DNA from 4 places in the Kitasatospora sp. NPDC001539 genome. Region 2 is predicted to be linked to each of the others. Evidence: riboswitches for the same ligand, from Rfam matches in the RefSeq annotation. Region 2 holds a riboswitch; each other region holds the start of a gene.
The links. Region 2 has a riboswitch for cobalamin ahead of ABT247_RS27850 (FecCD family ABC transporter permease). Riboswitches for the same ligand answer to the same signal wherever they lie in the genome.

Region 1: it holds a riboswitch for cobalamin, as region 2 does, so the genes downstream of both, ABT247_RS04275 (cobalamin biosynthesis protein) here and ABT247_RS27850 (FecCD family ABC transporter permease) in region 2, are expected to answer to the same signal.
Region 3: it holds a riboswitch for cobalamin, as region 2 does, so the genes downstream of both, nicT (Nickel transporter NicT) here and ABT247_RS27850 (FecCD family ABC transporter permease) in region 2, are expected to answer to the same signal.
Region 4: it holds a riboswitch for cobalamin, as region 2 does, so the genes downstream of both, ABT247_RS19975 (ribonucleoside-diphosphate reductase subunit alpha) here and ABT247_RS27850 (FecCD family ABC transporter permease) in region 2, are expected to answer to the same signal.

The regions. Positions count from the first base shown of each region.
Region 1 is NZ_JBEPAK010000011.1:17,719-24,780, reverse strand. It holds gene ABT247_RS04295 (CDP-alcohol phosphatidyltransferase family protein) at 1-13, shown strand, start outside; gene ABT247_RS04290 (hypothetical protein) at 176-1,501, opposite strand; gene ABT247_RS04285 (alpha/beta hydrolase family protein) at 2,093-3,226, opposite strand; gene ABT247_RS04280 (helix-turn-helix domain-containing protein) at 3,348-4,040, opposite strand; cobalamin riboswitch at 4,283-4,411, shown strand; gene ABT247_RS04275 (cobalamin biosynthesis protein) at 4,511-5,473, shown strand; gene ABT247_RS04270 (cobyric acid synthase) at 5,470-7,008, shown strand; gene ABT247_RS04265 (putative cobaltochelatase) at 7,005-7,062, shown strand, end outside.
Region 2 is NZ_JBEPAK010000251.1:13-7,074, forward strand. It holds gene ABT247_RS27835 (CGNR zinc finger domain-containing protein) at 87-674, shown strand; gene sodX (nickel-type superoxide dismutase maturation protease) at 726-1,169, opposite strand; gene sodN (superoxide dismutase, Ni) at 1,347-1,742, shown strand; cobalamin riboswitch at 1,924-2,047, shown strand; gene ABT247_RS27850 (FecCD family ABC transporter permease) at 2,168-3,223, shown strand; gene ABT247_RS27855 (ABC transporter ATP-binding protein) at 3,223-4,020, shown strand; gene ABT247_RS27860 (ABC transporter substrate-binding protein) at 4,057-5,055, shown strand; gene ABT247_RS27865 (nuclear transport factor 2 family protein) at 5,156-5,539, shown strand; gene ABT247_RS27870 (GNAT family N-acetyltransferase) at 5,549-6,025, shown strand; gene ABT247_RS27875 (ATP-binding protein) at 6,309-6,719, shown strand; gene ABT247_RS27880 (RNA polymerase sigma factor SigF) at 6,866-7,062, shown strand, end outside.
Region 3 is NZ_JBEPAK010000006.1:21,291-28,352, reverse strand. It holds gene aroC (chorismate synthase) at 1-450, shown strand, start outside; gene ABT247_RS02690 (shikimate kinase) at 447-968, shown strand; gene aroB (3-dehydroquinate synthase) at 961-2,052, shown strand; gene aroQ (type II 3-dehydroquinate dehydratase) at 2,061-2,489, shown strand; gene ABT247_RS02675 (AAA family ATPase) at 2,632-3,522, shown strand; gene ABT247_RS02670 (Fpg/Nei family DNA glycosylase) at 3,607-4,416, shown strand; gene ABT247_RS02665 (ArsR/SmtB family transcription factor) at 4,542-4,925, opposite strand; cobalamin riboswitch at 5,007-5,199, shown strand; gene nicT (Nickel transporter NicT) at 5,232-6,344, shown strand; gene ABT247_RS02655 (EamA family transporter) at 6,421-7,062, opposite strand, start outside.
Region 4 is NZ_JBEPAK010000124.1:12,359-19,420, reverse strand. It holds gene ABT247_RS19975 (ribonucleoside-diphosphate reductase subunit alpha) at 1-2,301, opposite strand, end outside; cobalamin riboswitch at 2,494-2,625, opposite strand; gene ABT247_RS19970 (hypothetical protein) at 3,084-4,166, shown strand; gene ABT247_RS19965 (glycoside hydrolase family 26 protein) at 4,303-5,757, shown strand; gene ABT247_RS19960 (hypothetical protein) at 5,913-6,764, shown strand; gene ABT247_RS19955 (glycosyltransferase family 2 protein) at 6,833-7,062, shown strand, end outside.

The sequences.
Region 1 (7,062 bases), on a different contig from region 2:
GCGCCTCGGCTGAGCCGCACCGCCTCGACGGGAAGGGCCCGGAACCACCAGGTTCCGGGCCCTTCCCCTTTGCGTTGTCCGGCTCCGGTTTGCGTTTCCCGGCTCCGCCCGGGCGGGTGCGCGGCCGGGTGGGCCCGGGGGCTCAGGCCCCGCCGGTACGGGCGGTACCGCTTGCTCACGCCCCGCCGGTGTGGACGCTGAAGGCCGAGCGGCGGGCCGCCCGGGCCACGCCCGGGTCGGGGTGCACGCTCGAGACCGCCGTCAGCACCGAGGCCGCCCGGGGGTGGCCGGACTGCCTGGCCCGGGCGAACAGCCGCACCGGGTCACCGGCCGAGGCCCCCTCCACGTGGCCGACCAGCAGCTCCGTCTCGCCGTGGTCCAGCACCGCGGCCGCGGTGTCCACCCACAGCCAGGCGGCGTCCTCGGCGCCCAGCACGTCCGCGGGGGAGACGCCCTCGTCCGAGCGCTCCGCCAGCCACAGCAGCGCGTACGGGCGCAGCACCGGCTCGTCCACCGCGGCCCGGACCGCCTGCTCGGCCGGTCCGCCGGCCACCCGCAGCGCCTCGAAGGCGAGCCCGCGCACCAGCGCGTCGTCGCCCTGGGCGGCCTCCAGCAGCTCGGCCACCGCGCGGTCCGCCGGACGGGCCGCCACCCAGGCGCGGAACTCGGCCCTGGCCGGGCCCGGCGAGTAGTCCGCGCAGGCGTTCAGCAGCTCGAAGGCGCTCTGCTCGATGTGGCCGGCCGCGGTCTGGGCGACCGTGCAGATCTCCTCCAGCTTCGCCCGAACCGCCCAGTGGCCCAGCGGGGACAGTTCGGCGGCGTCGTCCTTGCGCAGCACGGCGCCGACCGCCGCCAGGCCGTCCAGCATCCAGTCCAGGACGGCGGCCACGTCGGAGGGCGCGGGCGGGGTGTCGATCTGCGGCTCGCGGCAGGTGCCGCGGACGGCGGAGACGGCCGAGGCGGCGTGCGGCACGGGCGACAGGCCGGGCCCGCCGAGGGCGGCGCCCACCCGGCGCTCGTCCAGGCCTCGGCGCAGCAGCTCCAGCAGTTCGCTCTCGGCCACCGGGCCGTCCACCAGGTGGAGGAAGGAGAGCAGTTGGGGGGCCTGGTCCACGGCCTGCCCGGCCAGGACGGCGAACACCCCGCGCAGGGCGGCGGGCGGCACCGGGGCGAGCAGCGTCCAGGCGTCGAACAGCCCGGACCAGCCGCGCACCACGGCCTCGTCGTCGTGCTCCCAGGCGTGCAGGCGCCAGCCGGGGCCGGCTCCGCCGTCGCGGGCCTCCACCAGGCCGACCAGCAGCGCCTGGCCCCAGGCCTTGGCGGCGGCACCGACCGTCATGGCCAGCGCGCGGCCGGCCGCACGGGCGTCCTCCGGAAGGAGTTCGCCGCGCTTGTCGACCTCGTCCAGCTCCCCGGCCCAGCGGGCGATCCGGACGGCGTCGACCAGCATCCGACGGGCCAGCGGCGCGAGCTCGGCCGGCGCGGGGAAGCCGTCCGGCACGGGTACCCGGCCGCGGCCGGGTGCCGGGGCGGGCCCTCGTCGCCGGGGTACACCGGCCCCGCCCGGCCTGCCACCGGAGGGCCGGTGGGCCGTACCGGGGAGACGGGTCACCGTCGCACCGGTACCGATCGTCGGCGGGAGCGGGGCATCACGGTCGCGCGGGTTCCGAGACGTCACGTCGAGCAGTCTTCCCCTTGCACCGGCCTTCTGTCACATCCGGTTGTCCGTACGACCGGGAGACCGGTGGCGGCACCTCCGCAAGACCGGGCAACAGAGGCAAACCACCTGGCCGGAAACGTGTGGCGGGGTCATGCCAGGGTCGCGCGGGGCGTCGCGGTACTCGTCCGGCCGATCACGGTCCGTGTCGGACGAGCCGGGTGCGGAGCGGCGGGAGGGACGGGAATCCGGCCAGACGGCATGTGCCGGCGGGCGGGTGCCCGGCACGGGAAGTCGGCCGGGCCGACTTCTGGTGCGCGCACAAGGGGCGTGCAGCGCGGGCGCCGCGCACCCGAGCGAATCGAACGGACTTCCGGCCAGGCGGGCTCGCCTCTCGGGTGCTGGGTGAATCCCGGCCCCGACCCCCGGGCTGCCTCAGAGCAGCGGGGTGAGCCAGCGCCGGAGCAGTTCGGTGTAGTGGTCGGGGGCCGAGTTCCACAGCGCCGCGTGCTCCCCGCCCGGGAAGGTCTGGAGGTTGACCAGCTGCGGACGGGCCGCGGCGAGGCGCTGGGCGGCGCCGAAGGGGGCGGTCCGGTCGCTCGGACTGTGCAGTACCAGGGTCGGCACGTGCAGGTCCGCGCCCTCGACGAGGCGGGAGAAGTCGGCGAGGTCGACGCCGGTGCGGCCCTCGGCCGCGAGCGCGCCGAGTTCGGCCGCGGCGCCCCTGAAACCGGCCCTGGCGGCCTCCCGGCGGGCCGAGGCGGGCAGGTCCAGGACGGGCGAGTCCAGGATCAGCCCGCTGATCGTGCGGGCCCAGGCCGAACGGGCCGCCGTGTGCAGCGCCATGGTCGCACCCAGCGACCAGCCGTAGAGGATCACCCGGCCGGCCCCGCGGTCGAGCGCCAGCCGTACCGCCGACTCGACGTCGCGCCACTCCGTCGCGCCGAAGTGGCTGAGGCCGTCCGGGGAGGCGGGGGCGCCCGCGTCCCCGCGGTAGGTGACGGCCAGCACGGGCAGGCCGAGGCGCTCGAGCAGCGGCAGCACGGGCAGGGTCTGCTGGCGGTCGGCCTCCGTGCCGTGGACGAGGATCACCCAGGTGCCGCGCTTGCCCTCGAGGTACCAGGCCGGGAAGGTACCCAGCTCGCCGCGGGCGCCGATCTCGGTGAACGGGAGACCGAGCGCCTCGGCCGGGTCGCCGAGCAGCACCCGGGGGGTGAACCGGACCTCGGTGCCGGGCGTCAGGGTGCCCCGGTCCGCCCGGACCAGCCGCCGGGTGACGCCCCGCTGGTCGCTGTGGAGGATCTCCTCCACCACCGCGTGCCCGCCGTCCGCCCACTCGACCGCCCAGCGCCCGCGCCGCAGGCTCTCCGGGCGGCGGGTGAAGGTGACCCGCCCGGTGGCGACGCTCTGCACCAGGAGCGGGCCGCTCTCCTGCAGGGCCGTCCCCGCGCCCGGCCCGGACCCGGGACTGACCATCCGCTCGGAGGCCCGGCGGCCGATCACCAGGACGGCGGCGGCCCCGGCCCCCACGGCGGCGGCCGCCACCACGGCTGCGGTTCCCCAGCGCATATCGTTCCCCGCTCTGTTCGCGGACCGGTCGGTGTTCGTGCACCAGTTCACCGGGGCCCGGCACCCCGCGGCCACCGGACTGGGCCGTCCGGGCTACGAAAGGCCGAAAAACAACGTCCGATCAGACCGGAACGGCCGTCGGCTGGGCCGCGAGGAGTTCCCAGAAGCGGGGGGTGAGGGGCACCGCCGGGGTGCGGGGCCCGCTGGGCATGCCCCAGTGGGCGGGGACGTGGTGCTCCTGCGCCAGCACGAGCAGGACGGCGGCGAGCTCTCGCTCGGCGACGGGGACGAGCCGGGTGAGCGCGCGCAGGTGCGGCTGCCAGCGGCCGGCGACGCACTGGCGCAGCAGGCGGTCGAGCGCCTCGGCGCGGCCGGTGGCCTCGACCAGCTCGGTCAGCCGCAGGCCCAGCACCACGGCGAGGGCGTAGGTCTGCTCCGCGTCCCCCTCCCACCGGCCGGTCAGCTCGGCCTGCTGGTAGGTGGGCAGCAGCATGCCGACGCGCTCGGCGACCGTCTCCGGGGGGAGCTCCCGGGCGATGCGGTGGTCCCGCAGCCGGGTCGGGCGGCCGTCCATCAGATCGGCCGCGGAACACCACAGGGCCCGGGCGAGGGCGATGAACTCGGCCTCGCCCGGGCGCAGCTCCCCGCGCTCCCAGGCGAGGACGTGACCGGCCAGGAGCCGTACGCCGTGGGCGGCCATGCCCTCGGCGACCTGTTCGGGGGTCAGGCCGAGGCCGACGCGGTGGATGCGGGCGGCCTCGGGGGAGAAGGGCACCGGAAGGGGGGCGGCGGCGTGGGGCTTTCTGCGGCGCATGGCACCGAACCGTAGGGGCGCCCCTCGGCGCGCCCCCAGCCCCCGAACGCACGAACCGGGACTGACGAGCCCTCGGCCGCGCTGGTCGATCGCACAGGACGGCGCCCCGCCTCCGTGTGGCCGACCACCCCGCCTCCGTGTGGCCGACCGCCCCGCCTCCGTGTGACCAACCCCTCCGTGACCTCGGTTGACGCGTGGAACGGCCGCGTGATGGGATCCTGGGGCCAAACGGAGGCATGGAGAGGAAGCCGGTGCGAGTCCGGCGCGGTCCCGCCACTGTCACCGGGGAGCACGCTCGGAAAGTGCCACGGCGGGCCGTCAGGAGCCGCTGGAAGGCCCGGGAGTGCGTCCGACCCGGAAGCCAGGAGACTCTCGCCCCCGGTACGTCGATCCAGGGCGCGGACCCTGAGTGAGGACACCCACGCGATGCAGGCTGCCCCGCCCCGCCGGCCCCCGAGCTGCCCGCCGCCGTGCGCCCGCTGACCCGCGCCGCCGCCTTCGCGCTGGGCGCCGTCGCGGGCTACGCCGCCGACTCGCGCTTCGCCGACCCGCGCCGCGGCCACCCGGTCGCCCTCTTCGGCAGCGCCGCGACCCGCCTGGAACGGCGCCTGTGGCGCGACGACCGCGCGGCCGGAACGGCGTACACGGCACTGTGCGTGGGCGCGGTCGCGGCCGGCGCGCTCGCCCTGGACCGCACGGTCGGGCGCCGACCGCTGGGCCGGGCGGCGCTGGCCGCGGCGGCCACCTGGACGGTGCTCGGCGGCACCTCGCTGACCCGGGAGGCGCGGACCGTCGGCCGTTCGCTCGCCGCGGGCGACCTGGCGGCCGCCCGGGAGCGACTGCCGCACCTGTGCGGGCGGGACCCGAGCGCGCTGGACGGGCAGCAGATCGCCCGGGCGGTGGTCGAGTCGGTGGCCGAGAACACCGCCGACGCCGTGGTGAACGCGCTGACCTGGGGCGCCCTCGCGGGCACGCCGGGCCTGCTGGCCTTCCGCGCGGTGAACACCCTGGACGCGATGGTGGGCCACCGCTCGCCCCGCCACGCCCGCTTCGGCTGGGCCTCGGCCCGGCTGGACGACGTCGCGGGCTGGCCGGGCGCCCGGCTGACGGCCCTGCTGACGGTGGCCGCCGCCCCGGAGCCCGCCACGGCCTGGCGGATCTGGCGGCGCGACGGTTCGGCGCACCCGAGCCCGAACGCGGGGCAGGCCGAGTCGGCCTTCGCCGGAGCGGTCGGCGTACGGCTGGGCGGGACGCTGCGGTACGGCGAGCGGTTGGAGCACCGCCCGGTGCTGGGCACGGAGTTGCGGCCGGTGACGGTGGACGACATCGAGCGGGCCTGCACGCTGTCGCGGCGGGTGGGCGCACTGGCGCTGGGTACGACGGTCGCGGGGCACGTCCTGCTGCGGCTCCTGGGGAAGAGGAGTGGGACATGACGAACGCGCTGCTGGTCGCCGGGACGACCTCGGACGCGGGCAAGAGCGTGGTGACGGCCGGCATCTGCCGCTGGCTGGCCCGCCAGGGCGTGCGGGTCGCGCCGTTCAAGGCGCAGAACATGTCGCTGAACTCCTTCGTCACCGCCGACGGCGCCGAGATCGGCCGCGCCCAGGCGATGCAGGCGCAGGCCGCCCGGGTGGAGCCGGAGGCGGCGATGAACCCGGTGCTGCTCAAGCCCGGCGCGGACGGCCGCAGCCAGGTGGTGCTGCTCGGCAGGCCGGTCGCCGAGGTCGGCGCGCTGGACTACCGGGAGCGCAAGCCCGTCCTGCTGGAACGCGCCCTGGAGTGCCTGGCGGACCTGCGCCGCCGCCACGACGTGGTGGTGTGCGAGGGCGCCGGCTCGCCCGCCGAGATCAACCTGCGCGACCGGGACATCGCCAACATGGGCCTGGCGACCGCCGCCGGACTGCCCGTGGTGGTGGTCGGCGACATCGACCGCGGCGGGGTGTTCGCGGCGATGTACGGGACGCTGGCACTGCTGTCGGCCGAGGACCAGCGGCACGTCGCCGGCTGGTTCGTCAACAAGTTCCGCGGCGACGCCCGGCTGCTCGCGCCCGGCCTGGAGATGCTGCACGGGCTGACCGGCCGTCCGGTGCTGGGCACGCTGCCGATGCTGCCGGGGCTGTGGCTGGACGCCGAGGACTCGCTCGACCTGTCGACGGTGGTCGACCGGGTGGACGGCCGCGGCCCGCTCGGGGCGGACGTGCTGCGGGTCGCCGTGGTGCGCTTCCCCCGGCTGTCGAACTTCACCGACGTGGACGCGCTGGCGCAGGAGCCGGGCGTGCTGGTGCGCTGGGCGACCAGACCGGAGGAGCTGGCCGACGCCGACCTGGTGGTGCTGCCCGGGACCCGGGCCACCGTGGCCGACCTCGCCTGGCTGCGCGACCGCGGCCTGGAGCCCGCCCTGAAGGCGCGGGCGGCGGCCGGACTGCCGATCCTCGGGGTCTGCGGCGGCTACCAGATGCTGGCGCACTCGATCGACGACGAGGTGGAGTCCCGGGCGGGGCTGGTCGAGGGGCTCGGCCTGCTGCCGACCCGCGTGCGGTTCGGCGCCGAGAAGGTGCTCGCCCGGCCGGCCGGCGAGGCGTTCGGACAGCGCGTCGAGGGCTACGAGATCCACCACGGGGTCGTCGCCGTCGAGGGCGGCGAGGCGTTCGTCTCCGACGGCCGGGGGCAGGCCCTGGACGGCTGCCGGGTCGGCCCGGTCTGGGGCACCACCTGGCACGGCGTGCTGGAGAACGACGGCTTCCGCCGCGAACTCCTGCGCGAGACGGCCGCCCTGGCGGGCCGGGCGTTCGTCCCGGCACCGGACACCTGCTTCGCCGAGGCGCGCGAGGCCCGGCTGGACCGGCTGGGCGACCTGATCGAGGAGCACGCGGACACCGACGCGCTGTGGAAGCTGATCGAGGGCGGGGTGCCGGCGGCCGGATCGCTGCCGTTCCTGTCGCCCGGGGCACCTGGGAGTGACGCATGACCGACGTCCGCTATCCGTTCACCGCGATCGTCGGCATGGCCGACCTGCGGCTCG
Region 2 (7,062 bases):
CCTCCTGCCGGGCGCCGCCGTTCTGCCCGGTTGGGTAATAGGCTGGAAGCAGTCAGCCCGTTACCGAAATCTCTGGAAGGACCGCCGTGGAGCTCGCCTCGTACGCCGATCTCGCCGTTCGGCTGGTGAACACCGAGGAGCCCGAGCGCGGCACCGACACGCTGACCTCCGTGGACGCGGTGCGCGCCCTGTTCTCCGACTCCTCGCGGGCCGCCGCGCTCGCCGACGAGTCCGACGTGCCGCGGCTGCGGAGCGTGCGGACCAGGCTCCGCGGGGTGTTCGAGGCCGCCGCCGAGGGGGACGAGGTCCGGGGTGTCGACCTGCTGAACAGCCTGCTGATGGAGTACCCCGTCAGCCCGCTGGTCTCCGGGCACGACTACCTGGACGACGCCGGCCGACCGCGCTGGCACCTGCACCTCGCCGACAACTCGCCGACGGCCACCGCGCACTTCAGCGCCGTCGCCTGCATGGGCCTGGCCGTGCACCTCACGGAGCTGGGCGCCGACCGGCTCGGCATCTGCCAGGCGGCGCCGTGCCGCAACGCCTACCTGGACACCTCCACCAACCGCTCCCGCCGCTACTGCTCGGACCGCTGCGCGACCCGCGCCAACGTGGCCGCCTACCGGGCCCGCAAGCGCCAGGAGGCCGAGGCCGCGCTGCACGCCGGCCAGTAGCGGCCGCCACCGGCGGGCGGCCAGCGTCGGAAGCCCCCCGCGCGGGAGGGCTCAGACGTCCTCGACCCACGCCCCGAGCCGGCGGGCCAGGCCCGGCAGCCGGGCCAGCCGGGGGCTCAGCAGCAGCCGCTCCAGCCGGCGGCCCGGTGCCAGCCAGGCCGGGCTCGGGCGCAGCCGCAGCAGCACCCGGCCGAGCACCAGGTCGTCCGGGACCGGGCCGTAGCTGCGACTGTCGCTGTCCACCGGCCGGTTGTCGGAGAGCAGCCACCAGCCCTTCGGCCGGCGCTCGGCGGCCCGCTTCACGACCAGCAGGTCCTGCTGGAAGGGGTGGCGGAACAGCACCACCGCGCCGGGCCGGATCCGCGCGCCGTAGCGGACCAGCAGCTGGTCGCCCTCGCGCAGGGTCGGGACCATCGACGGCCCCGAGACGTCGACCAGCCCGAACGGCACCGCGCCGGCCCTCGCACCGGCCTCCGGCTCCCTGCTCCGCGCCACGACTCCTCCTCCCGGACGGTCCGGCACCAGTCTGCCGTACGGGACGCCATCCGTTCGGTGTCCGGATTACCCCGGTTCTCCATCCGTCTTTCGCCCTAGGCCCACCGCCCGATCGCGAAACCCGGAGGGCGGAAGGGTAATCTCGGGCGCGGGAAGACGATCTAAGGAAGGACTCCCATGTTCTCTCGTCTGTTTGCACCGCGTGCCACCGCCCACGCCCACTGCGACCTGCCCTGCGGCGTGTACGACCCGGCGCAGGCGCGGATCGAGGCCGAGTCGGTCAAGGCCACCCAGGAGAAGTACCAGGCCAACGAGGACCCGCACTTCCGCGCCCGCGCCATCATCATCAAGGAGCAGCGCGCCGAGGCCGTCAAGCACCACATCTCGGTGCTGTGGAGCGACTACTTCAAGGCCCCGCACTTCGAGAAGTACCCGCAGCTGCACAAGCTGATCAACGACACCCTGAAGGCCGCCTCGGCCGCCAAGGCGTCCACCGACCCGGCCACCGGTCAGGCCCTGCTGGACCTGATCGCCGAGGTCGACAAGATCTTCTGGGAGACCAAGCAGGCCTGAGCCTGACGCGTCGACACCCGGCCGCCCCCGTCCGCCCGTCGGACGGGGGCGGTCGTGCGTTCGCTCCCGGTCCGCACCGGGGTCCGCACCCGCTCCGAGCCTGCTCCGGGCCCGAGCCGGGTCCGAGCCGGGTCCGTGCCGGGCCCGTGCCCCGCCCCGAGCACCCCACCCCCGGTAAGGGTTGCCTGCCCTGAGTGGCTGTTATGCTGCCAGGGCGTCCGAGGGGGAAGTCCGGTGCGAATCCGGCGCTGACCCGCAACGGTGAGCGCGGTCCGGGGCACCCCCGCGTCCGCGCCAGTCCGATCGCCCCCGGTCGCTGACCTCCCGACAACTCGCCGTGGACTGCGAGGGGACGGCGCCCGGGCACGCCCCCGGCCGGCGCCCGCCCCGGCGCACCCGCGGCCCGAGGCAAGGCGCGGCCCCACGTGCACCGAAGTTCGCCCGTCCGCCGAATACCCGCCCTCCCGCTCGCCGCGGGCCTGGCCGTCGCCCTGCTGCTGTCACTGGTCTGCGGGGTCGCGCTCGGCGCCTCCGGGATCGGACTCCCCCGGGTGCTGCGGCTGCTGGGCGCCGGGCTGACCGGCGGCCGGCTGGACGCGGCCGAGGCCGCCGGCTACGCGATCGTCTGGGAGATCCGGCTGCCGCGCACCGTGCTGGCCGCGGTGGTCGGCGCCGGCCTGGCCGCCACCGGCGTCGCCGTCCAGGCGCTGGTGCGCAACGCGCTCGCCGACCCGTTCGTCCTCGGCATCTCCTCCGGCGCGGCCGTCGGCGCCAACGCCGTCCTGCTGTTCGGCGCCTTCGCCTCGCTCGGGGTGTGGGCGGTCTCCGCCTCCGCCTTCGGCTCCGCGCTGGTCGCCATGGCACTGGTCTACGTCGCCGCCCGCACCGCGTACGGCCTCACCCCGCTGCGGCTGGTGCTCACCGGAACCGCCCTGTCCTACGGCTTCTCCGCCGCCACCACCCTGATGGTCTTCGCCGCCGACCGCGGCGAGGCCGCCCGGTCCGCCATGATGTGGCTGCTCGGCAGCCTCGGCGGTGCCACCTGGGGCTCGGTGCCCGTCGCCGCCTGCACCGTGCTGGCCGGCCTGGGCCATCTGCTCTGCGCGGCCGGCCGGTTGGACGCGCTCGCGATGGGCGACGAGACCTCCGCCTCGCTCGGCGTGGACCCGGACCGGCTGCGCCGGGAGCTGTTCGCCGTCACCGCCGCCGTCACCGGGACCGTGGTCGCGGTCAGCGGGGCGATCGGCTTCGTCGGGCTGTTGGTGCCGCACCTGGCCCGGATGCTGGTCGGTGCCGCCCACCGCCGGGTGCTGCTGGTGGCGCCGCTCGCCGGGGCCCTGCTGCTGGTCTGGGTGGACATCGCCTCGCGCACCCTGCTGGCGCCCGCCGAACTGCCGGTCGGGGTGTTCACCGCGGTGCTCGGGGTCCCGGCCTTCCTGCTGCTGATGCGCCGCCGCGGCCAGGCCCTGGGAGGCCGCTGATGCCGCGCACCGAACCGACCGGGGGCGCCGAGGCGCTGGCCGTCGACGCCGTCACGGTGGAGCTGGCCGGCGCCCGGCTCGTCCACGAGATCAGCCTGGAGGCCGCCGCCGGGCAGGTGGTCGGCCTCGTCGGGCCGAACGGCAGCGGCAAGTCGACCCTGCTGCGCTGCGTCTACCGGGTGCTGCGGCCGGCCGGCGGAGCCGTCCGGCTGGACGGCGACGACCTGCACGCGCTCTCCGCCCGCGAGACGGCCCGGCGGGTGGCCGCGCTGCCCCAGGAGCACTCCGCCGAGTTCGACTTCACGGTGGCCGAGGTGGTCGCCATGGGCCGGCTGCCGCACCGCCGGGGGCTCGGCGGCCCGACCGACGGGGACCGGCTGCGCTGCACCGAGGCGCTGCGCAGGGTCCGGGCCGGCCACCTCGCCGACCGCGGCTTCCTGAGCCTGTCCGGGGGCGAGAAGCAGCGGGTGCTGATCGCCCGCGCGCTCGTCCAGGAGCCGCGGCTGCTGGTGCTGGACGAACCCACCAACCACCTGGACATCGCCCACCAGTTGGAGGTGCTGGCACTGGCCCGGGAGGCCGGGCCCACGGTGCTCACCGCCCTGCACGACCTCAACCTGGCGGCGGGCCACTGCGATCGGCTGTACGTGCTGCGGGCCGGCCGGATCGTCGCCTCCGGCGAGCCCCACGCGGTGCTCCGCCCCGAGCTGCTGGCGGAGGTGTTCGGCGTCCGGGCCACCCCCGTCCGGCATCCGGCGACCGGCGCCCTCCAGCTGCTGTTCGACCGCCTGCCCTGAACTGCTCGCGGACCACTCCGATCCGAAGGAAGCGACATGCGTACCAAGGCCGTTGCCGTTGCCGCTGCCACCCTGCTCGCCCTCGGGCTCACCGCCTGCGGCGCCGAGATCGCCCCGGGCCCGGCGGCCGCCGCCTCCGCCCACTACCCGGTGACCGTGGACAACTGCGGGGAGAAGCTCACCTTCTCGCACCGGCCCGCCCGGGTGGTGACCAACGACGTCAACATGGCCGAGCTGATGTTCTCGCTCGGCCTCGCCGACCGGATGGCCGGCTACGTGATGCCGGACGACAAGGGCCGGGTCGACCGGGTGGCCTGGAAGGACGGCTACCAGCAGACCAGTTGGCTCTCCAGGAAGTCGCTCACCAAGGAGATCGCCCTGGACGCCGGGGCCGACCTGGTGTTCGCCGGCTGGCACTACGGCTTCGACGAGGGCAGCGGCGTCACCCCGCAGGCGTTCAAGGCGCTCGGGATCGACTCCTACGTGCTCAGCGAGTCCTGCCGCAGCGGCCGGGGCAGCGAGCGCGGGGTGATGGACCCGCTGGACGCGCTCTACACCGACCTGACCAACCTCGGCGAGATCTTCGACGTCAGGGACCGCGCCGACCGGCTGGTCGCCGACTTCCGGGCGAGCATCGCCGCCGTCCCCCAGCCCGGACGCCGCCCGTCGGTCTTCCTGTACGACAGCGGCCAGGACAAGCCGTACACCGCCGGGAGGTTCGCCGCTGCCGACCGGATCATCGACCGGGCCGGCGGGTCCAACATCATGGGCGACCTCGCCGACAGCTGGGTCACCGCGGGCTGGGAGAGCGTGGTGCGGCGCGATCCCGAGGTGATCGTGATCAACGACTACGCGACCCCGAGCGCCGAGGAGAAGCGCGCGTTCCTCAAGTCCTTCCCGCCGCTGGCCGGCGTCTCGGCGATCAGGAACGACCGGATCGTGGTCATGGACTACGCGGACCTGGTCGAGAGCCCGCGCAACCCCGCCGCGATCAGCACCCTGGCCGCCTACCTGCGCACCGTGCCGGCCGGCTGACCGGCGTCCGGCCGGCCCGGTCCCACCGGCCCGGTCGCACCCGTCCGGTCGGGCGTACGCTCGGAGTACGAGCCGACGGACCGACCGGAGGAACGAGACCATGACCACCATGGCGGCGCCGTCCGCCTTCGACACCCGGGCGCTGCGCGAGGGCATCGAGCGCTGCGACGCCGACGCCCTCCTGGCGCTGTACGCCGAGGACGCCGAGCTGCGCGTGGTCGACCGCAAGACCCAGCCCAGCCACCCCCTGGTGATGCACGGGCGGGACGAGATCGGCGCGATGCTGAGCGACGTCTACGGCCGCGAGATGACCCACAAGCTGGAGCAGGTGGTCGTCCAGGAGGACCACGTCGCCTTCCTGGAGTCCTGCCGCTACCCCGACGGCGTGCGGGTGCTGATGGCCTCGATGGCCGACCTGCGGGACGGCCGGATCGTCGACCAGACCTCGGTCCAGGCCTGGGACGAGCCGGGGGTCGAGCAGTAGGCTCGCGGCATGATCCGCACCGCCGTCGCCACCGACGTCCCCGTCATCCTGACCATGATCCGCGAGCTCGCGGAGTACGAGCGGGCTCCGCAGGAGGCCGTGGCCACCGAGGAGCAGCTCCGCGAGGCGCTGTTCGGCCCGAACCCCGCGCTGTTCGGTCTGATCGCCGAGGACGACACCACCGGCGAACCGGTCGGCTTCGCCGTCTGGTTCCTCAACTTCTCGACCTGGCGCGGCTCCCACGGGATCTACCTGGAGGACCTCTACGTCCGCCCGGAGGCCCGCGGCGGCGGCCACGGCAAGGCGCTCCTGCTGGAGCTGGCGCGGATCGCCGTCGAGCGGGGCTACGCGCGGGTGGAGTGGTCGGTCCTGGACTGGAACCAGCCCTCGATCGACTTCTACAAATCGCTCGGCGCGGTGCCGATGGACGAGTGGACCGTCTACCGGCTCACCGGCGAGGCACTCACCGCCGCCGGCAGTCGTTGACCGTCCGGGACGTCGGGAACCGGCGTCCGGGCAGTCGGCGTCCGAGACGTCGCCGGGCGGACGCCGGGAAGTCGGAAGTCGCCGGACCGGCTGCTGAGTACGGGCAAAGGCCCTGCCACCCAGCGTCGCAATGCCTTACCATGAGTAACTCTCGCACCGGGGTGCGGAGCACACGCAGCGAAGGCCGATCAGCGGCATCGGCGCCCTTCGAGGGGTGGCAAGGCGCCCCTCGACGGGTAGCACAGGTACCAACCAAGCACAGCGCGTCACCCAGGAGGCAAGGGTGTCCCAGATCGACAGCGATCTCGGAGTTCAGGACTTCGTGGAGGTCCGGCTGCCCGCGGCGGGGGCTTACCTCTCCGTGCTGCGAACAGCGACCGCCGGGCTCGCGGCCCGGCTGGACTTCACCCTCGACGAGATCGAGGACCTGCGGATCGCGGTGGACGAGGCCTGCGCCATCCTGCTCCAGCAGGCGGTGCCCGGGTCCGTGCTGTCCTGCGAGTTCCGCCTGGTCGGCGACTCGTTGAAGGTGACGGTCGCGGCTCCCACCACGGACGGCAGGGCGCCCGAGCGGGACACCTTCGCCTGGACGGTGCTCTCCGCGCTGGCCGGCGAGGTCGACTCGTCGGTCGCCGAGGACAACACCGTGTCCATCAGCCTGCACAAGAAGCGCGGCGGGTCCGCCGCCCACTAGCCGGCCCCGAGCAGCACCCTGCAAGGGCCGTCCGCCGCTCCCCCACCGGGGCCGGCGGGCGGCTCCCGGTACCGCCGCCGTGCGGTACGACCAACGAGACGATGCCGGGGCCCACGGCCCCGGCGCTCCCGGAACGGAACGGGGGAATGGCCGTGAGTGATCTGGACCGTACCGGCCTCGCGACGGCGGGCCCTGCCGTACCGACCCAGGCGAGCGTTCCCGGCCTCGCCGCCAACGACGAAGCGCACCCGAAGGACGCCCACCGGATGAGCCACCCGACCGAGCCGACGTCTGAGCCGACGCCCGCCTCCACGCCCCCGCCGGACCCGGCGGACGGGGCCGT
Region 3 (7,062 bases), on a different contig from region 2:
CTGGACGCGCGGCTGGCCGCCGCGCTGATGGGCATCCAGGCGATCAAGGGCGTCGAGGTCGGCGACGGCTTCGAGCTGGCCCGGGTGCCGGGCTCGAAGGCGCACGACGAGATCGTCCCCACCCCCGAGGGCGTCAAGCGCACCTCCGGCCGCTCCGGCGGCACCGAGGGCGGCCTGTCCACCGGCGAGGTGCTGCGGGTGCGCGCCGCGATGAAGCCGATCGCCACCGTGCCGCGGGCGCTGCAGACCCTGGACGTGCGCACCGGTGAGCCGGCCAAGGCGCACCACCAGCGCTCGGACGTCTGCGCGGTGCCGGCGGCCGGCATCGTCGCCGAGGCGATGGTCGCGCTGGTGCTGGCCGACGCGGTGAACGAGAAGTTCGGCGGCGACCACGTGTCGGAGACCCGTCGCAACGTGCAGAACTACCTCGAGCACCTGATCGTCCGATGACCGCCCCCGTCGTGGTCCTGGTCGGGCCGCCCGGCAGTGGCAAGTCCACGGTCGGGCGGGCCCTGGCCGAGCGTCTGGGCGTCGGCTTCCGGGACACCGACGCCGACATCGAGGCGCTGGCCGGCAAGCCCATCCCGGAGATCTTCATCGACGAGGGCGAGCCGCACTTCCGCGAGCTGGAGGTGGCGGCCGTACGGGCCGCCGCCACCGGGCACGGCGGGGTGCTGGCGCTCGGCGGCGGCGCGGTGATGGCCGGGACCACCCGGGAGCTGCTGCGCGAGCTGCCGGTGGTCTTCCTGGAGGTGCCGCTGGCAGACGCGGTCAAGCGGGTCGGCCTGGACGCCCCGCGCCCGCTGCTGGCGGTCAACCCGCGGGCCCGCTGGCGCGAGCTGATGGAGGCCCGCCGCCCCCTCTACCTCGAGGTGGCCACCGCCGTGGTCGACACCGCCGGCCGCACTCCCGCGCAGGTCGCGGACGCCGTACTGGAAGCACTGGAGCTGAAGACCCCCCATGACTGACAACACCGTCAGGATCCACGTCGGCGGGAGCGCCGGCCACGACCCGTACGACGTGCTGATCGGGCACCAGCTGCTCGGTGAGCTGGCGCCGCTGATCGGCACCCGTGCCAAGCGGGTCGCGATCATCCACCCGGAGGCGCTGTCCGCCACCGCCGACGCGATCCGCGAGGACCTGCTCGGCGAGGGGTACGAGGCGATCGCGCTCCAGGTGCCGAACGCCGAGGAGGCGAAGAGCGCCGAGGTGGCCGCGTACTGCTGGTCGGTGCTCGGGCAGACCGGCTTCACCCGCAGCGACGTCGTCGTCGGCCTCGGCGGCGGAGCCACCACCGACCTGGCCGGGTTCGTCGCGGCGACCTGGCTGCGCGGGGTGCGCTGGATCTCGATGCCCACCACGCTGCTGGGCATGGTCGACGCGGCCGTCGGCGGCAAGACCGGCATCAACATCGCCGAGGGCAAGAACATGGTCGGCGCCTTCCACCCGCCGGTGGGCGTGCTGGCCGACCTCGGCACCCTGGAGACCGTGCCCAGGCACGACTACGTCTCCGGCCTCGCCGAGGTCATCAAGTGCGGCTTCATCGCCGACCCGGTCATCCTCGACCTGATCGAGGCCGACCCGGAGGGCGCCAGGACTCCGGCCGGCCCGCACACCGTCGAGCTGATCCGCCGGGCGATCCAGGTCAAGGCCGACGTCGTCTCCGGGGACCTCAAGGAAGCCGGTCGGCGGGAGATCCTCAACTACGGCCACACCCTCGGCCACGCCATCGAGCGCAACGAGCGCTACAAGTGGCGGCACGGCGCGGCGATCTCCATCGGCATGGTCTTCGCCGCCGAACTCGGCCGTCTGGCCGGGCGGTTGGACGACGAGACGGCCGACCGGCACCGCACCGTCCTGGCCTCGGTCGGCCTGCCGCTGAGCTACCGGGCGGACGCCTGGCCGAAGCTGCTGGACGCGATGAAGATCGACAAGAAGTCGCGCGGCGACCTGATCCGCTTCATCGTCCTGGACGGCCTCGGCAAGACCTCCGTGCTGGAGGGCCCGGACCCGTCCCTGCTGGTCGCCGCGTACGCGGAGGTCTCGGCGTGACCAGGGTGATGGTGCTCAACGGGCCCAACCTGGGCCGGCTGGGCAGCCGGGAGCCGGACGTCTACGGCGCCACCTCGTACGCCGGGCTGGTCGAGCGCTGCACCGCGCTGGGCGAGGAGTTCGGCTTCGAGGTCGAGGTGCACGAGACCAACTCCGAGCAGCAGATGGTGGAGTGGCTGCACGAGGCGGCCGACGGGAAGGTGCCCGTGGTGATCAATCCGGGCGCGTTCACCCACTACTCGTACGCGATGCGGGACGCCGCCGCGCAGCGCACCGCGCCGCTGATCGAGGTGCACATCTCCAACCCGTACGCCCGGGAGTCCTTCCGGCACAACTCCGTGATCGCCGCGGTCGCCTCCGGCACCATCGCCGGGTTCGGGATCGGCTCGTACGAGCTGGCGCTGCGCGCCTTGGCGGAGCAGCTCGCCGCGCGGTGAGCGGGACGGGCCGGCGGCCCGGTGGCGGACTGTGCCCGCCGCCGGGCCGCCGTGTAGTGTCCCCGCTGAAAGGGTGTCGGGAGGTGCCGTGACGCAGTACGCCGGAGGTGGGCAGGTCCCGCCGCGTCCCGCCGCTCCGCCGGTGCCACCGGGGGGCGGTACGAGGGTGTCCCCGTCGGGGGCGCCCGTCCCGCCGCCTCCTCCGCCGCCTCCGACGGTCCGGCCGTCGGCCGGGCCCGGGCCGGCTCCTGCCCCGGCTCCGGTCGCGCCCGCTGCACCGGCTCCTGCGCCGGCTCCGGTCACGCCCGCTGCACCGGCTCCGGTCGCGCCTGCGCCCGTCCCGGCCGCCGCTCCCGGCCCTGGCCCCGCGCCCGCGCCGAGCGCGCCGGTTCCGGCCGGCGGCACCGGGCACTTCGTGCTGCCCGCCGGCACGCCCGTCCAGCTCCCGACCCACTCCCCGCAGCGGCACGCGCCCGCCGGGCCGATCGCCGTCCTGCTGATCGGCCCCGCCGGGGCGGGCAAGACCACCGTCGCCCGGTACTGGGCCGAGCACCGCGCCACCCCGACCGCGCACATCAGCCTGGACGACGTGCGCGAGTGGGTGCAGTCCGGCTTCGCCAACCCGCAGTCCGGCTGGAACAACGCCTCCGAGGCCCAGTACCGGCTGGCCCGCCGCACCTGCGGCTTCGCCTGCCGCAACTACCTGGCCAACGGGATCTCCTGCATCATCGACGACGCCGTCTTCCCGGACCGCCCGGCGATCGGCCTCGGCGGCTGGAAGCGGCACATCGGCCCCGGCATGATCCCGGTCGTCCTGCTGCCCAGCCTGGATTCGGTGCTGCGCCGCAACGCCCGCCGCAGCGGCAACCGGCGGCTCGGTGACGAGGAGGTGGCGCGCATCCACGGGCGGATGGCCGGCTGGTACAACTCCGGGCTGCCGATCATCGACAACTCCTACCTGGACGTCGCCGGTACGGCCGCCGAGCTGGACCGGGTCATCCTGGCCCGGCTGATGGGCATGCCGGTCCGCTGACCAGCGGCGCCCGCCCGGCCTGTCGGTGGCGGCTGCGATGATGGACCCCGTCCTGACGTCCTACACCAGGGGGAGCTGACGCCCGTGCCGGAGGGCCACATCATCCACCGCCTCGCCGTCCAGAGCCGTACGGCCTTCGGTGGCCGTCCCGTGCGGGTCTCCAGCCCGCAGGGCCGGTTCGCCGACGAGGCCAAGGTGCTCGACGGGCAGCTGCTCACCGGCGCGGAGGCCACCGGCAAGCACCTCTTCCTCGGCTTCGAGGAGGGTGCCTGGGTGCACGTCCACCTCGGCCTCTACGGCGGCTTCACCTTCGGCACCGGCCCGGCGCCCGATCCGGTCGGCCTGGTCCGGCTGCGGCTGGCCAACGACGACGGCTACGCCGACCTGCGCGGCCCCAACACCTGCAAGCTGGTCACCGGCGCCGAGAAGGCCGCCGTGGCCGCCCGGCTCGGTCCGGACCCGCTGCGCGCCGACGCCGACCCGGAGGCCGCCTGGCGCCGGATATCGGGCAGCCGTACGACCGTCGCCGCGCTGCTGATGGACCAGAAGGTGCTGGCCGGGGTGGGCAACGTCTACCGCGCCGAGGTGCTGTTCCGCCACCGCGTCAACCCGCACCGGGCGGGCCGCGACCTCACCCGCGGCGAGTGGGACGCGATCTGGGCCGACCTGGTCGCCCTGATGCGCGAGGGCGTCGCCGCCGGGCGCATCGACACCGTCCGGCCCGAACACACCCCCGAGGCCATGGGCCGACCGCCGCGGGTGGACGACCACGGCGGCGAGGTCTACGTCTACCGCCGCGCCGCGATGCCCTGCCTGGTGTGCGGCACGGAGGTGCGGACCGAGGAGCACGCCGCCCGCAACCTCTTCTGGTGCCCGACCTGCCAGGTGGCCTGAGCGGCCGGTCCGCGTCGCGCCCAGTCCGTGGGCCGGGTCGACCGGCCGGGGGAGTCCGGCAAAGGGATCCGCGTGCGCCGGCGAACACCGTGTCAGGCGCCGCGCGGGCGGGCCGATCCGGCCGGTCAGCCCGCGGCGGCGGTCGGCTCGTGGTGCTCGGCGGCGGCGCACTCGTCGAGGAGGGGGCGCATGCCTTCGTCGACGAGCCGGTAGCGCACCACACGTCCGTCCTTGTCCCCGGTGACCACGCCGGCCGTGCGGAGCAGCCGCAGGGCCTGGGAGACGGCGGGGTCGCGCATGCCGGTGGCGACCGCGAGGTCGCTGACGGCGAGCGGGCCGGCCCGGTGCAGGGCGAGCAGCAGGGCGAGCCGTCCCGGGTCGGCGAGCAGGGAGAACCGCTCGGCCCAGGACCGGACGTGCGCGGTGTCGCCGATCGCGGCGATGGCCTCGCAGACCCGGTGCCCGTCGATGGTGCGGTGGCCCGCGCGGTCGGCCGGTACGAGATGCATGCCCACATTCTCGCAGGCGGTGACCTGTGATCCTGCACACCTGCACAGGTGCGCAACCTTGCGAGGGTGAAGCACGAGCCCTACGGTGTAGCCCGCCGTGGTGCTCGGGAAGACCGGTGACGGACCCTCAGGGGTCCCAGTCCGGAGCGGCCCTCGCCACTGTGATCGGGGGACAGTCGTCCGTACCCATGTGCCACTGGGCGCCTCGTGCGCCTGGGAAGGCGGGTCCGGAAGCCCCGTAAGCCAGGAGACCGGCCACGGCATCTCACGAAGTCATTCCACGAGGTGCTGGAGCGTGATCCGACGATGACCCTGCCCGAAACCGCCGTCCCGACCGAGGCGGCCCCCTCCGTCCTGCCCACGTTCAGATGGAAGCGCGAGGACACCGTCCGCACGGCCGGGTTGATGGCGGTGATCCTGGCCATGCACGTGGTGGCCTTCGGGACGCTGGTCTTCCTGGTCGCGCCCCACGAGTACGCGGTCGGCACCCAGGTCTTCGGGGTGGGCCTGGGCATCACCGCGTACACCCTCGGCATGCGGCACGCCTTCGACGCCGACCACATCGCGGTGATCGACAACACCACCCGCAAGCTGATGGCGGACGGCAAGCGGCCGGTCTCGGTCGGGTTCTGGTTCGCGCTCGGCCACTCCTCGATGGTGGTCCTCATGGCCGCCCTGGTGGCCGGCGGCGCCCAGCTGGCGAACACGCTGATGGACGACGAGTCGGCCACCCACAAGTGGCTCGGGCTGGTCGGCACGACGGCCTCCGGCGCCTTCCTCTACCTGATCGGCGCGCTCAACCTGGCGGCGCTGGTCGGCATCCTCAAGGTGTTCCGCTCGATGCGGGCCGGCCGGTACGACGAGGCGGAACTCGAGGAGCACCTCAACTCGCGCGGCTTCATGGCCCGGGTGCTGAACCGCGCGACCCGCTCCATCACCCGGCCGGGGCAGATGTTCCCGGTGGGCATGGTGCTGGGGCTGGGCTTCGACACCGCCACCGAGGTGACCCTGATGGTGATGGCCGGCTCGGGCGCGGCGGCCGGGCTGCCCTGGTACGCGATCGTCTGCCTGCCGCTGCTGTTCGCGGCCGGGATGAGCCTGTTCGACACCCTGGACGGGACGTTCATGAACTTCGCGTACCAGTGGGCGTTCTCCAACCCGGTGCGCAAGGTGTACTACAACCTGACCATCACCGGACTGTCGATCGCCGTGGCGTTCATCATCGGCACCATCGAGCTGGTCGGGGTGCTGCACGAGAAGCTCGACCTGACCGACCCGGTCACCGGCTTCATCGCGGACATCTCGCTGGACAACGTCGGGTACGCGATCGCCGGGCTGTTCGTGGTGGTGTGGGCCGCGGCGATCGCCTACTGGAAGCTGGCGGGCGTCGAGAAGCGCTGGACGCCCGAACGTTCCTGAGCCGCCGCCGCGGAGCCGTCGCGGGCCGAGGTCCTGGGCCGCGGTCGTGGGCCGCGGTCGTGGGCCGCGGCCCGGCTCAGGGGGACGCGAGCAGGAGGGTGCCCGCCACGGCGAGGCCGGCGCCCACCACCTGCACCGGGCGCAGCCGCTCCTTCAGCACCCCGCGCGCCAGCAGCGCGGTGACCACCGGGTACAGCGAGGCGAGCACCGCGGCCACCGCTGCCGAACCGCCGTGCGAGGCCGCCGCGTACGCCGCGTTCGCGGCGACGTCGGCCAGCCCGACCCCGGTGAGCAGGGGCAGCCGGGAGCGCAGCTCCGGCAGCAGCGCGGAGGTGTCGGTGCCGCGCAGGCTCACCACCAGCGCGGCGCCGCCGACGGCGATGTTGACGAGGCGTTGGGCGCACAGCGCGAGCAGCAGGCCGCCGCCGGCCGAGGCCTGGGAGAGCAGGGCCATGTTGGCGCCGAAGCCGAACGCGGCGGCCAGGGTCAGCACCAGGGCGGTGCGGGCGGCGGACGGTCCGCCGCGCTCGGGGCCGCCGGCCAGCACCACGCCGGCCAGTGCGACCACGATCCCGGCCAGCTGGACCGGCCCCGGCCGTTCGCCGAGCGCCAGTCCGACGCCGACCGGCACGGCGACGCCGACGGTGGCCAGCGGGGAGACCACCCCCATCGGGCCGAGCGCGAGCGCCCGGTAGAAGGCGAGCATCGCGAACGGGCC
Region 4 (7,062 bases), on a different contig from region 2:
GCGGGCGGTGCCGGACGCGGCCTGGGCGATGCGGGTCGCCGGGCGCGAGCGCAGGTAGTAGGTGGTCTTGAGACCGACCTTCCACGCGTACGCGTACATCGAGCTGAGCTTGCCGATGGTCGGCGCGGCCATGAACAGGTTCAGCGACTGGCTCTGGTCCAGGTACGGCATGCGGGCCGCGGCCAGGTCGATCAGCGCGCGCTGCGGCAGCTCCCAGGCCGTCCGGTACAGCGAACGGACCTCGGCCGGCAGCCAGTTGAACTCCTGGACGGAGCCGTTGGAGTCGCGCAGCGCGTCGCGGGTCTGCTGGTCCCAGACGCCGAGCTCCTTCAGCTCGCGCACCAGGTACGGGTTGACCTGCAGGAACTCGCCGCTCAGCGTCTCGCGCTTGAACAGGTTGGACACCTGCGGCTCGATGCACTCGTACACGCCGGCGATCGAGGCGATGGTCGCGGTCGGGGCGATCGCGAGCAGCAGCGAGTTGCGCAGGCCGGTCTCGGCGATGCGGGCGCGCAGGGCCGTCCAGCGGTCGGCCCACTGCGGGGCGGCCGTCGGGAAGTGGTCGATGTGCAGTTCGCCGCGGGCGGCGCGGGTCTCGCCGTACGCCTCGTGGCGGCCGAGCTGCTCGGCGAGGTCGGCGGAGCGCTCGTAGGCGGTGAGCATGATGCGCTCGGCGATCAGGGTGGAGAGGGTCTTCGCCTCGGCGGAGTCGAAGTCGATCCGCAGCTTGAAGAAGACGTCCTGGAGGCCCATCACGCCGAGGCCGACCGGGCGCCAGCGGGAGTTGGACGTGCCCGCCTCGGTCGTCGGGTAGAAGTTGATGTCCACCACGCGGTCGAGGAAGGTGACGGCGGTGCGGACGGTGGCGTCCAGGCGCTCCCAGTCCATCGCGCCCAGCAGGTCGTCGGCGGTGGCGCCGGCGGCGACGTGGGCGCCGAGGTTGACCGAGCCGAGGTTGCAGACGGCGGTCTCGGAGTCGTCCGTGACCTCCAGGATCTCGGTGCACAGGTTGGAGGAGTGCACCGTGCGGCCCGGCAGCGCGGTCTGGTTGGCGGCCCGGTTGGAGGCGTCCTTGAAGGTCATCCAGCCGTTGCCGGTCTGGGCGAGGGTGCGCATCATGCGGGCGTAGAGGGTCTGCGCCGGGATGGTGCGCACGGCCTTGCCGGCCTGCTCGGCCTTGCGGTACGCCTCGTCGAAGTCGGCGCCCCACAGGTCGACCAGCTCGGGGACGTCGGCCGGGGAGAACAGCGACCAGTCCTCGTCGGCGTTGACCCGGCGCATGAACTCGTCCGGGATCCAGTGCGCCAGGTTGAGGTTGTGGGTGCGGCGCGCCTCCTCACCGGTGTTGTCGCGCAGCTCCAGGAACTCCTCGATGTCGGCGTGCCAGGTCTCCAGGTAGACGCAGGCCGCGCCCTTGCGGCGGCCGCCCTGGTTGACCGCGGCGACCGAGGAGTCGAGGGTGCGCAGGAACGGGACGATGCCGTTGGACTTGCCGTTGGTGCCGCGGATCAGGCTGCCGCGCGAACGGATGCGCGAGTAGGACAGGCCGATGCCGCCGGCGTGCTTGGACAGCCGAGCGATCTGCGCGTAGCGGTTGTAGATCGAGTCCAGGTTGTCCAGCGGGGAGTCGAGCAGGTAGCAGCTCGACATCTGCGGGTGCCGGGTGCCGGAGTTGAAGAGCGTCGGAGAGGACGTCAGGTACTCCAGGCGGCTCATCAGGCCGTACAGCTCGGCCACCTCGCGCACCGACTGCTCGGAGTCGCCGACCGCCAGGCCGCAGGCGACGCGGAGCAGGAAGTGCTGCGGGGTCTCGATGACCTTGCGGGTGATCGGGTGGCGCAGCAGGTAGCGGGACTGCACGGTGCGCAGGCCGAAGTACTCGAAGCGGTCGTCGCCGTGGGCGTCGATCAGCGCGTCCAGGGCGGCGGCGTGCTTGGCGACGAAGGCCGCGGTGGTGTCGCCGATCAGGCCCTCGGCGTGGCCGACGGCGATCGAGGCGGAGAAGGAGACCGCGCCCTGGCTGTTCGCCTCGTCCACGATCTCCAGGGCGAGCAGGCGGGCGGCCAGCTTCGAGTACTGGGGGTCCTCGGCGATCATCGACGCGGCGGCGTCCACGGCCAGCCCGCGCAGCTCGGCGAAGTCCGAGCCGGCGTGGCGGCCGCGCAGCGCGGCGGCGGCGACATGGCCGGGGTCGACCTCGGTGAGGTCGGCGCTGCGGTCGGTGAGCAGCCGCAGCAGCGCGCCGCCGGGGTCGGAGACCGTCGGGTCGGTGAAGGCGGTACCGGAGCCCTGGGCGGGCAGGGTGGCTGAGGCAGCGGTGGTCAAGGCGCTCTCTCCTGGCGGCGATCGGCGGCGGTGATCGGGTGGCACCGGGCCGATCTGGGCAGGGGAGCACGGCGCGAACGCGGAGCGCGTCGCGCGACGGTGTCTCCCCGGCCCGCCCGCGAGGCCCGGAGGGGTACTGCTCGTGCTGGCGCGGCCTCTGCGGGAGGGCCGTGGCGCACGCCGCCGGCAGGTACTCGGACTCGCGGGCACGGCTGCTGGAGCCGCCCGCACACCGCTGCGGGGCAGTCCCGGATTCCCACCGGGTTCCCCTGCATCGACAGCAGGAGTGAGCATACATGTAGTGGTGTCTCAGTGATGCGGCACCAGATGTTGTGCGGCGCGGTGTGTCGGGGCGATGACCGGCGGTACCGGGCGAGTGGCCGTTCGTGGCCGTCCGGGGCCCGGATCCGGGCGTTCGGCCGGGCCTGATCCGCCCCGGCGCCCGGTCTCCACCCGCCCCTGATCCGCCCCCGGTCCCCGGTCTCCACCCGCCCCGGCGCCCGGCCCTCGCCCGCCCCGGCGCCCGAGCCGATCGCACCGCGCCCGGGCCCGGCCGACCCGGCGTCAGGGCCGGCTCCGCCCGGCGCCCGTCCGGGTTTCGATACGGATCGGTCACCGGGGGGATCAGCGGTCAGGGGGATGCCCTACGATCTGGGCGCATGAGCGACGGAACTGGCGTACCTGGGCAGGGGCCGCAGGGAACGCCCCCCGCCGGGTCGGGGGGCGCACCGAATCATCAGCCGCCGGGGACGGGCCCGGTGGCGCCGCCGAGCGGCGGTTTCGGCCCGCCGCCGGCCTCCTACGGGCCGGTGGTGCCGTCCGCGCAGCCGCTCTCGCAGCCCGTTCCGCCGGTGCCGCAGCCGGTCGCGCAGCCGCAGCCGCAGCCGCAGCCGCAGCCGCAGCCCCAGGCCGTGCCGCAGGCCCAGCCCGTCCCGCAGCCGATGCCGCCGCAGCCCCAGCCGGTGCAGCCGATGGCCGCCGCCCCCCAGTGGCAGCAGCAGCCGGTGCCGCCGCAGCGCGTCGAGCCGGACTGGGAGGCGCTGGCGGACCGCAACGAGGCCGCCGCCAAGCGCAAGCGCCGGATGAAGGTCATCGGCATCGTGGCCGCGGTCGTCGTGGTGGGCGGCCTGGTGGCGGGCGGCGCGGTGCTGCTGGGCAAGAAGGACGGCCCCAAGGAGGCCGGCGGCGGGCCGACCCCGGCGCCCACCTCCGGCCGCCCGACCCCCGGTCCGTCGAGCGCCACCCCGGGCGGGCAGGCTGACGACCCGTCGAAGCCGATCTGGGAGGCCGCCACCGATCCGGCGCCGCAGGACGCGGGGGCGCTGTTCTCCGCGACGCAGGTGACGATCAACGGCGCGACCTGGACCCGGACCGTGGTCTCGCTGGACCAGCCCTGCTGGGACGGCAACTCCACCACCGGCGGGCTGGGCAAGGTCCTCGGCGACCAGGGGTGCCAGAAGGTGCTCCGGGCGACGTACGTCTCCGGCGACAGCGCGGTGACCGTCGGCGCCGCGGTCTTCGACCACAAGATCCAGGCCGAGACCGCGATGAAGAACTTCACCGGCCAGCTCAAGGGCCTTCCCGCGCCCGGGGCCCCGGCGTTCTGCGCCAACGCCGGCTGCCCCGGCACCCACAGCAGCCTGGGCCGGTACGCCTACTTCACCGTCGAGGGCTCGGCGAAGGGCGGCAACGCCCCCGACGCCACCGCGAGCGCGGCGGCCTCCGGGTTCGCCGAGCACGTGAAGGGCCAGCTGCTGCAGCGGGCCAAGGCGGCGGGCTCCGCGACGCCCGGATCCCAGGGCACGCCGCAGGGCACGCCGGCGGCCACCCCGACCGGCTGACGCGCCGGCACCCCCGGTGCGGCAGGAGCGTTCGCCGGGACCGGGGGACTGTGGCAGGCTCTCACGGAGTCATTCGTACGCGTGTTCCGGTTGCGTCCGTGGGGGTCGGTACCGGCGAGCAACCGGAGGAGCGGTCGTGGCCCTGCCCAATGCCCTGCGCGGCAAGTCCGCCGTCCTGGCCGCGGCCGGGATCGTGGTCGTCGCGGGCACCTTCGCGCTGCTGGGCCGTGACGACCGGGTCGACGGGACCCAGCCGGTGCGGGTGCCGGTGTCGGTCGGTGCCCCCGGGCGCACCCTGCCGCCCGACGTGGGCCGGGACCTCCTCGCCCGGGACCCGCAGGCCTCACCGAACGCCCGCGCCGTCGAGCAGTTCCTGACCGACCTGGAGCGCCAGGCCCGTACCGGGCAGAGCGGCGGGACGGTGATCGGCCAGCACGTCGAGGCGCACAACGAGCGCAACAACCCCGAGTACGGCGACTACCGCGGCACCAAGCAGGTCGGCTACTACTACAAGAAGGCCGCCGACATCACCGGGAAGCTGCCGGGCTTCCTGGAGACCGACCTCGGCCCCGGCTACGGCCAGAACGCCTGGGGCGTGGGCAACCCGCGCTCCTACTCCGCCGGCCGCTGGCCCACCTGCCGGACCGGCTGGCAGTACACCGATGACGCCGTCGACCTGATGGCCGCCGTCTGGTCCGGCCACCCGCGCCCTGACGACGGCACCTACGACAGCTCCGGCGTCCAGCAGAACTGCGACGGCAGCAGCACCGAACTGCCCGACAACGGCGGCGCGCCCGCCGGGATCGTCGGCATGTCCTTCCACGAGCCCTACCCCGGCTCGGACGTCAAGTCCTTCGACCGGGTGCTCTGCGCGAACTCCCCGGCGGCGAAGGACCCGGGCTGGTTCGGCCGGGTCGTGGACGCCGCGCACGACACCGCCGAGTACCGGGCGCTGATCACCGACCTGTCGTACCTGGCCGACCACCTGGAGTACCTGGCCGCCCACGACGTGCCCGTGCTGCTGCGCCCCTACCACGAGATGAACGTGCAGGACTGCTCCCGCCGGTTCTGGTGGGCGGGCCAGAAGCCGGCCGACTACCAGGCCCTGTGGAGGATCACCTACAAGTACCTGGTGGAGACCAGGGGGCTGCACAACCTGCTGTTCGTCTGGACGCCGGTGTCCTGGGACGGCGCCCCGGGCGTGGACCCCTGGGACTACTACCCCGGCGCCCAGTACGTCGACGTGGTCGGGGTCGACGACTACAGCGGCAGCCCGGCGCACCCGATCGGCACCGGCGAGGTGTGGACCAAGCGCTACTACGACGGACTCGCCGCCTACGACAAGCCGCGGATGCTGGCCGAGTCCTTCGCCGTCCCCGTCAACGCCCGCCAGCCGGACACCCTGCGGCGCACGCCCTGGACGATCTGGACGGTCTGGGGGCAGTCGCTCACCGCCGCCAACCTGGCCCCGGACCAGCCGCGCAACGCGGCTGCGGACGTCAACGCGACCTACCACAGCCCGCTGGCGATCACCGGCGGCTCGGGTGCGTTCGGGGGGACCGTCGACTGGGGCGGGCTGCACGTCCGCTGAGATCCACCGGATCCCGCCGGGGGCGCCCGGGGACGCTCCGGGATCCGCCGAACGGGCGGAATTCCGGGTCCCTTGCGGCGTGTGGCATCCTGTGGCGGCGAAACCGAGGGCTGCGTGCACGGTCGGGTGAGGGTCCGAAGGGGCGGGGGTAGGGGATGGCACAGACACGTCCGATACGCGGGGGCGGTGGTCTCGCGGTCGGTTGGGGTGCGGTGCTGCTCGGTTGGGCGGCGTACAACTGCTTCGGCCAGGTCGGCTTCGCCGCCTACCTCAAGGGCATCTTCTACTACGGCGGCAGCTCGGTGGCCGCCGAGACCGGGAGCCTCAACTACGGTCTGCTGTACCTGGTTGCGGGGATCCTGCTGTTGCGCGGGCGCAGTTGGGCACTCGGGGTGGCGGCAGGCGTGGCGCTCGTCGAGGGCTACAACCGGGTGCGCAGCCTGACCGGCGCGCTGCTGGACCGGCCGCAGCGGGAGTGGTTCACCGGGACCACCGAGGGCTGGCTGAAGCTCGCGACCTTCGCGATCGGCGTGGTCGTCACCACGGTGCTGATCCTGCTGCTGGCCCGCTCCGCGCGGGGGGAGCGGCCGGAGGCCGCGCCGGCCGGGGAGCCGCACTGGTCGATCATGCAGACCGTGCCGTCGGCGCCGACGCCCGTGCCGTACGGCCAGCCGCAGCCCGGATGGCCGCAGCAGCAGCCGGCCCAGCCCGTCTGGCACCAGCAGGTGGCACCCCAGCAGCCCCACGCCCAGCCCCAGCGGCAGCCCGCCGGCTGGCCCCCGGCGCAGCCGCAGCCCCCGCAGCCGCAGCCCCCTCAGCCGGTGCCGTACGCCCAGCAGCCCACGCATACGGCGCCGTCGTACCAGCCGACCGTCGCCCAGCAGCAGTGGCCCGCCGCGCCGTCCGGTCCCGGCCCGGGCGGGGCGGCCCCCGGACCGGTGGCGCCCGGCCCGGGCGTGCCGCCGCCGGCCGACACGCCGCCCGCGGACCGCCCGCCCCAGGCCTGACCGCTCACCGACGACCCGCGCCCCAGCTCGGGGCCGGACCGACACCAGACGAGGAACGACTTCCGACCATGACGACGACAGCCCCTGCGCGGACGGTGCTCACCACGTCCCGGGAGGCCGCCCGGCTCGCCGAGCGACAGATGTCGTGGAAGCCCCGGGTGCTGCCGTTCTACGTCGCCTTCCTGATCATCTTCGCCTTCTCCCTCTGGGCGTACGTCCCGAACCCGACCCCGCTCGGCTGGGCGATCACCATCCTGTGGGGCATGCCGGTGTTCGGCGTGCTGATCGGCTTCCAGGG